DNA from 2 places in the Solibacillus sp. R5-41 genome. Region 1 is predicted to be linked to the other one. Evidence: riboswitches for the same ligand, from Rfam matches in the RefSeq annotation. Region 1 holds a riboswitch; the other holds the start of a gene.
What was found. A riboswitch is a leader RNA that binds a small molecule or an ion and turns the genes downstream of it on or off. The one in region 1 is predicted to bind FMN.

Region 2: another riboswitch for FMN. It lies ahead of CSE16_RS05775 (ECF transporter S component); the one in region 1 lies ahead of ribE (riboflavin synthase).

Annotation. Positions count from the first base shown of each region.
Region 1 covers NZ_CP024123.1:2,411,255-2,415,597, reverse strand. Annotated here, with positions in the region: gene CSE16_RS11705 (YqhV family protein) at 1-119, opposite strand, end outside; gene CSE16_RS11700 (ABC transporter substrate-binding protein) at 325-903, opposite strand; FMN riboswitch at 1,221-1,350, shown strand; FMN riboswitch at 1,498-1,628, shown strand; gene ribE (riboflavin synthase) at 1,806-2,441, shown strand; partial or broken gene ribB (3,4-dihydroxy-2-butanone-4-phosphate synthase) at 2,456-3,034, shown strand; gene ribE (6,7-dimethyl-8-ribityllumazine synthase) at 3,238-3,702, shown strand; gene CSE16_RS11680 (YesK family protein) at 3,847-4,343, opposite strand, start outside.
Region 2 covers NZ_CP024123.1:1,239,330-1,243,672, forward strand. Annotated here, with positions in the region: gene CSE16_RS05765 (RNA polymerase sigma factor SigX) at 1-17, shown strand, start outside; gene CSE16_RS05770 (hypothetical protein) at 14-1,252, shown strand; FMN riboswitch at 1,334-1,510, shown strand; gene CSE16_RS05775 (ECF transporter S component) at 1,767-2,345, shown strand; gene brnQ (branched-chain amino acid transport system II carrier protein) at 2,521-3,864, shown strand; gene CSE16_RS05785 (YitT family protein) at 4,096-4,343, shown strand, end outside.

The DNA of each region.
Region 1 (4,343 bases):
GTATTCACTACAAATGCTTTTTCCAAATTATTTAATTTGAACATAATATATGCAGCTACAATATCAACGCTACCCGAAAGGATACGTAATAATACGATATATATAAGTGCAGTTTGCATAGATCAACCACCTTTTTTATCTTTAATTCATGTTTAATCCATTGTATGATTAGCTATTTTTAATTATTATAGGAAATCAAGAGGGGGAATTTCTATTTCATCATTTTTATAAACAAAAAAAGCAGCATGTCCTTTAAATCGTGCAAGGAAATGCTGCCTTATATGAGTAGTGAACCGTTTATTTCTTTAAAAAAGTCGGAGCACGTTATTCTATTGCGGTTTTTAAAAGCTGATAGGCATCAATATTAATTGTTTGTGTCGGATTAATCCCATCCATAATATTCACAATGTCTTGCAGAAGTGGGGTTAAATGCTCTTCGATAAACTCCTTTTTCACCGAATCCTGAACTTCTATTTCAAGGTTGTCCATTCTTGCAAGCAGCTCATCACACATTAAGTGGAGAACTGCCTCTTCTCTGTGAGTGGGCGTATTGTTCAGTAATAATTTCGCCCGTAAATCCAAATATTTATACCAATAATCCCGTAAAGTGTACTGCTCCTTGTGCAAATATTGTTGGCGTTTCATCCCTTTTGGATCTGCATCTTTTGTCAGTGTTAGCAGGCGTTCCATTTTATACTCAATCGTATTTTGCGCATCAATCTGTTGTTGCTGCTTTGTTTCCAGCGCCTGCTGTTCCTTGCGTTTTTGATTCCATAAAAAGAGGAATCCAATCACAATAAAAATCCCGAAAAAGCCTGCTATATATGTCCAAAAGTTCAAAATAATACTAATAACTAAGCTCACCACAATGATAATCCCAAAACAGCCTAATAATTTGTCCATCTCTTCACCGACTTTCTATGTTCGTGTGTCCTTCATTATACGATGATTGTAAGCTGAAGGTTTCATTTTACTTTTATATATCTTCGCAGCAAATAAGGATTGTTTGCTAATTATCAAATAACAAAAATCTACAAATAACTCTCATTAAAAAGACGTATTGCGCAGATTTAGTGGTATTAATGATGGTTCTTATAGGTTAGGTTGGCTAAAACACTTGAGGAACATAGCAATGCAAATAAAAATAAGTTTTTAGTTTGGTGTTCTCAATTTATTTTGCCTTTATAAAAATAGTCTGCTATAATGGGCGTCATAGTTGAATAATCCTTCGGGGTCGGGTGAAAGTCCCAATCGGCGGTGATGAAGAAATTCTAAGCCCGCGAGCCTTTTTAGGCAGGATTTGGTGTGAATCCAAAGCCGACAGTATAGTCTGGATGAGAGAAGGATTGGTTAGGTTTAAAATGAACCCTTTGTGTAGTTTAGCGTTTACACTAAGGTTTATTTAAATACGCCTAAAAAAGAATTTTCTAATCACCCCGTAGAGCATCTTCTATGTGGTTTTTTTGTTTTTTGAAGAAACTTTGTAAAATTTTATATGTTTTCCTTCGGGGTCGGGTGAAAATCCCAATCGGCGGTGATGAAGAAATTCTAAGCCCGCGAGCCTTTTTTAGGCAGGATTTGGTGTGAATCCAAAGCCGACAGTATAGTCTGGATGGGAGAAGGAAATAAAAATGGTCGACTTTTTTCAAAAATAAATGGAAAAAAGCTTATTTGACTATGCCATTTTTACAACTCTCATCAAAACTCCGAGCTAATATCGGGGTTTTTTCTATTTTATTTTCTTTATGAAAATAAAGCTAGATGCAATTACGCCAAGGCGAAATTGATAGGATGAGGTGAGAAAGATGTTTACAGGGATTATCGAGGAGTTAGGAAAGATTCACCAGATGAAATCAACTCCTCAAGCAATGGAGTTATCCATTCATGCTAAAAAAATTTTAGAAGATGTAAGGCTAGGGGACAGTATTTCAGTAAATGGCGTTTGTTTAACTGTGACAAGCTTTACAAGTAATGCTTTTACGGTAGATGTTATGCCGGAAACGGTGAAAGCATCGAGCATTCAACAATTGCAGGTCGGCTCAACAGTAAATTTGGAGCGTTCCATGGCAGCAAATGGTCGCTTTGGCGGACATTTCGTTTCAGGACATATTGATGGAGTGGCCAAAATTGTTCAAATACGCCAAGTTGCAAATGCTGTGTATATGGATTTGGAAGTACCGAAAGAACTGTTAAAAAATTGCTTAGTAAAAGGTTCCATTACACTAGATGGCACAAGTTTAACTGTTTTTAATGTTACAACGTCCTTAATAACCGTTTCATTAATTCCACATACGTATAAAGAGACGGTACTCGGTATGAAAAAAGTAGGGAATCTCGTCAATGTTGAAACCGATCTTATTGGCAAATATATTTTGCAACATTTGACGAATAGTCAAACAAAAAATCTTTCAATGGATTTTTTACAACAACATGGATTTTAAAGGAGTGCACCGAGATGTTTCATACAATTGAGGAAGCGATAGAATCGTTAAAAGCAGGGGAAGTCATTATTGTAGTTGACGATGAAAATCGTGAAAATGAAGGAGACTTCCTAATACTTGGGGAACACGCTACACCAAAAAATATTAACTTTATGGCAACGTATGGGCGCGGCTTAATTTGTACACCGATTTCACAAAGAATTGCGGATAAATTACAGCTTCAGTCAATGGTTCAAACAAATACGGATGTCCATCAAACCGCATTTACTGTGAGCATTGATTTTAAAACAACAACAACAGGCATTAGTGCTTTTGAGCGTTCAGATACGATGTTGGCACTATTGGATGAAACCGTTCAACCGCAAGATTTTAGAAGACCAGGACATGTATTTCCACTGCTTGCAAAAGACGGTGGAGTATTAGAGCGTAGAGGACATACGGAAGCTGCGGTCGATTTGGCAAAGCTTTGCGGTTCCGCACAAGTAGGGGTTATTTGTGAAATTATGAATGAAGACGGCACAATGGCACGCGTACCGGATTTATGGGAAATAGCCAAAACCTTTCAGTTAAAATTTATAACAATTGATGCATTAGCATTGCATATAAATCAATTACGCTGTGGCGTAATTGCGTCCAAATTTTGAATTTAAATGGAGGCCTGTATCTGGCAGCCATCAATATAATTAATACTTTTCAAAATCTGTGACATCTGCCAGGGACTTCTCTTCTTACAATGGGTGTTTGAACACCTATTGCACGAAAAGAGAAAATTACAATTAGCATAGGGGATATGAACATGGGAAAAACATTTGAAGCACAATTAGTAGGTACAGACTTAAAAATAGGTATTATTGTCGGGCGATTCAATGAATTTATTAATGCTAAATTATTGAGCGGTGCAATGGATGGTTTAAAGCGCCATGGTGTTTCAGAAGAAAATATTGATATTGCATGGGTACCCGGTGCATTTGAAGTGCCCTTTCTCGCAAAAAAAATGGTCGCTACCGGGAACTATGATGCGGTCATTGGACTAGGTACAGTCATCCGTGGATCCACAACACATTATGACTACGTTTGCAACGAAGCAGCAAAAGGCATTGCCAATGTATCCCTAGAATCAGGCGTTCCAGTTATTTTCGGTATCGTAACAACTGAAAATATCGAGCAAGCGATTGAACGCGCTGGAACTAAAGCAGGGAATAAAGGATATGACAGTGCAATTTCGGCTATTGAAATGGCGAATTTAAATAGAATGTTTTAGTTTTGAAATATGATTAATGACATGCCAGGTACAAAATCAAAGATGAATTCTCCTAATATTGCAAAGTAAGAGGAAAAGTGTTTTTATGAAATCAATGGTAACTGTACCTGGCATGAAATTCTAAATGGATACACGTAGGAAAAGTCATTTCGTCGGTACATTAATGACCGACTCAATGATTTCGCCGTCTGTCGTTTTAACAACAAATGGTTCAACAATCGTTTGTAATCCTATTTCAATAAAAGGCATTTTTTGTGGTTTCCCACCATCAATAATTTTAATAATCACTTCTGTGTTACCAATGGTTTTAACCTTTTCTACAAGTATTTGCTTTCCTTCGTACGCTTCACCTAATTGTATTTTAACTTTTTTCATCCCCTCGGATATTGTGGTGGTTGTATAGTAACCCGCTGCTGTATACTTGTTCTCCTCAATAAAACCTTCACTGATTACCCAGTATCCATCATCGTAGTTAATTACCCATATTATAGAAGCAAATAATAGGAATGGTGAGATAATTAAAATCGATTTGTCGAACTTGTTTAACCCGTTTTTATCAATTTGCTTAACTATTAATGGAAGTATTAAAGTGCCTATAACTGCTACCACAAAAATACTTACACCTATAATGCCATAACCCA
Region 2 (4,343 bases), 1.2 Mb from region 1:
AGGAGGCGAATGCATGATGAAAAAGGATTTTTGGGATGAAGATCAAATCGAACAGCTATTAAAGCAAACACCGAAAATAACAGATGATCGATCAAAGGATGAAATTTTCCAACGATTAAAAGAAAGTGATGCTTTTGATTCTCATACTGAACAACAGCCTGTCATCGTGAAGAAAAAGATGCATTGGAGGCCTTTAATTGCATCGATTGCCTCGCTTTTTGTTCTTGTTTTTATTGCTTCCACATTCCTAGGAAACGCACCTGTTTTACAACTGTCCTCAAGTGAAGATAAGGCAAATTCTGAAGATAGTTCACTCCATGAGCCATCCACAACGAGAATGATGGAAGGTTATTCAATGGACCAGGAAGAGAATCCGATATCACAAAAAATGGCCGCCATGCCAATGCAAACGGCGGTTTATGAGCAACAATTACAAGGGTATACATTGTTCACGCTAGGATTGGCAGGGGATGATGCGGAAAGTGTGCCTGCTAGTTTCTTGATTCCAATTGAAATCGTGGAACGTCAATTAGGTACGCAATCCCCAACGAAATTGCAGCTTTATAATGAATTTGCACCGTTTATTGAGGAGCAAGCACTAGGCTTTAAAGAGTATCATCCTTTCAAAGGAAGCTTTACGGAAAATGAAAAGAATTTAGTTCACCAGCTTCCAAATGACCATAACTATGATGCAGGTTCAGCTGCTCTCTCGAATTATAGGGGAGCTTTAATTGATACATTTGGTGCAAGTTATGACCAAGTGCAATTGAAAAATGAAGAAGGCACACAAATGATGCTTGATCATATCGGGGAAGTATATAAACCGATTATGTTAACAGGGAAAACGACGAATTATAATTATTTTAGTTATCAAATGCGTGACGGTTCAACTTATTTAAGTCCCAATTTTCGAATGAGCTTTAGCAATGTTGAAGATGCGTTACTAAATATGACGATGGAAGCAAATGATATTTTTCAAACAGCTATTTTGCCCGATGTATCCTTCCGAGTGATAGAAAAGGGAAATACCGTAACTGTTATTTTTGATGAACTGCTCGATTTAGATAGATATGATTCAGCTCAGGCGATGCGCATGATTGAAGGGATTCTTCTAACAGCGGCCAGCTTTAATAAACAAGTGAAATTTGAACAAATAAAACAGCAAGAATGGGGTGGTTTTGATTTTTCAAAGCCGTTACCAAAACCAGTTGCCGCGAATTTAATTAACTACGACTTTAACAATATTAAATAATCGAATAAAAGAATTGTAAGCGAAAGACTTTACAATTCTTTTATTTACCTTATAATGAACATGTAACAAAATTTAATATTGATTCATCTTCGGGGCAGGGTGTAATTCCCGACCGGCGGTAATATAAAGTTGTAGCCTCTGACCATTTACTTGGAGGACGCTACAGTCAACTTTTCGAGCCCGCGAGCCACTTTTTTGTGTGCAGGATTTGGTGTGATTCCAAAGCCGACAGTATAGTCTGGATGGGAGAAGATGGAGGTACGGTCGTCATTTCATGAAACTGCCGTGTTTTTTGGTAAACACAATTTTTGTTTTTCTAGTATTTAGAAAGGCTAACTTTCTTATACAAAGAAAAAGGATTGAGTTATGTTTTTAAAAACATGGAATAGACCTTTATTTAAGTGTGCCTATTCTCCCTTATGCTTCTTTATTAGCATAAGGGTTTTTTCATGGGATGATTTTGATTCGTCCTTTCTTCTTGCAAGAGTGAATCAGCAATGAGGAGAGATTTTTTATGCGCAAGAAAAGTTTAAAGTTACGTTCATTCGTAACAATCGGTATGTTAAGTAGTATTTCATTTATTTTGATGTTACTTAACTTCCCATTACCATGGTTCCCAGTGTTTTTACAAATTGATTTTAGTGATATCCCTGCATTAATTGCAGCCATCACAATGGGACCTGTTGCAGGAATTTTAGTTGAGCTGATTAAAAACGTGTTAGATTGGATTTTTACAGGCGCACCAGAAGGTATTCCAGTAGGGCATATTGCCAACTTTGTAACAGGCATTTCGTTTGTGATCCCAGCTTATTATATTTATAAAAGGTTCCCATCAGTAAAAGGACTTGTTGGTGGATTAGTGATTAGTACTTTCATCATGTCAATTGGCATGGCTGTATTAAATTACTTCGCGTTTTTACCAATGTATACGTATCTATTAGGGATGCCTGAATTTAATATGTACGAAACGATTGTTTTAGGTATTTTACCGTTTAATATAATAAAAGGAATTATCTTATTAGTCATTGCCACAATGATTTATCGCATCATGCGGGTATGGATTGAAAATCAACGTTCGCAGTTTTTAGCATAATACGAGGAAAGCCAGCATGCCAATCATTGGGTGCTGGCTTTCGTTTTCTAATAATAAATATGCGTTTACTATTGTAATCAGATGCTGAGACTGGTATCATATTGTTCATTGTTGCGAAAAATCAATCTATTTTGAGAATAGCAAACATTGAACTAACATCATAGGAGTGACATCATTGGATAAAAAAATACCCTTTTCTACATATGCTGTCATCGGGACTATGTTATTTGGCATGTTTTTTGGCGCAGGTAACTTAATTTTCCCGATTCAAATGGGACAGCTAGCAGGTACAAATTATTGGCCGGCACTTATCGGATTTTTAATAACGGCGATTGGTTTGCCGTTTTTAGGGATATTAGCAATAGGACTTTCGGGAAGTAATGGTCTGAAGGATTTAGCAAGTCGCGTACATCCTGTTTTTGGCGTATTATTCGCACTTGCATTGTATTTAACAATTGGTCCTTTCTTTGCGATTCCACGTACGGCTACGGTTCCGTTTGTTGTTGGATTTGAGCCGTTCATAGCACCTGAGCAAGCTAAGTTCTGGTTAGCAATTTTTAGTTTTGTCTTTTTCGCGATTGTATTTTACTTTTCGTTGAATCCGGCAAAAGTAATGGATTATATCGGAAAATATTTAACACCAGCATTTTTAGTGTTTTTATTTATACTCATTGCAATTAGTATTTTCTCACCGATGGGCAATTTCTACGGTCCAACAAGTAGCTATGTTAATGAAGCTTTTATGACAGGTTTCAAAGAAGGCTATAATACGATGGATGCTCTTGCTTCATTAGCATTTGGGATCATCGTCATTAATGCCATTAAGCGCGCTGGAATTACCGATAAAAAAGAAATTGCTAAAGCGACATGGAAATCAGGTATTTTTGCGATGGCGTTAATGATGCTTATTTACGGTTTAATTACGTATATGGGCGCATCGAGTGTCGGAATGGTAGGGACATTTGATAATGGAGGCCAAATTTTCGCGGCCGTAGCAGAACATTATTTTGGTGCTTATGGCGCGATATTATTAGCAATCATTATCGTATTAGCGTGTTTAAAAACGAGTATCGGGCTAATCACAGCATGTAGTGAGTTTTTTCATGAAGTGTTCCCAAAAATTAGCTATAAATTATTTGTAGTTGCATTATGTTTAGTTTCGTTTACAATTGCAAATTTTGGTTTGACGAATATTATTACGTTTGCGGTACCAGTTTTAATGTTCTTATACCCTCTAGCAATTGTTCTAATTATACTTGGGCTCGCTTCATCGTACTTTAAAAATAAGCAGTCGGTATACGCAGGCGCTATTATTTTGACGTTCTTTATTAGTACGATTGATGGCTATAACGCGCTAATAGCGAACGTGCCATCATTTGAAGTGAATTTTTTAACAGCGATTTCAGCATTTTATGCGGATATATTGCCACTCTATTCGATTGGATTAGGTTGGGTTGTACCAGCGATAATAGGTGTGCTTATTGGTTTGATTATTCCTAAAAAGAGTGCCGTTGTTTAAAGTAAAGCTTCAATCTGTTTGCGAATATAAGATAAATAAAAAATGACATTTCGACTCGTTCGAGGTGTCTTTTTGCTATTTTTTACGGAAGTTTAAAAAAATATGGCTTTTAAATATGCTTAATTGACGCTTTTAGTTTTCAAATGGGTAGTAAATAAGGAATAATAGTAATTGGAAATAAATCATTACAGATTGATAAATTTATTTTACAATTTAACAAGAGGTGTTTGAATGCCACAACAACAAATTAGTAAAAAGAGTAGGGCGCTCGATCTTACTCGTCGTATTGTCATGATCGCCATTGGTGCAGTCATGACGGCCTACGCATTAGAGGCAGTATTAATTCCGAATGCAGTAATTGATGGTGGAGTAACGGGTGTAAGTATTATGGGGAATTATTTATTTGATGTTCCGCTAGGTGTTTTACTATTCGTATTAAACATTCCATTCGTTTATTTAGGTTACAAACAAGTCGGGAA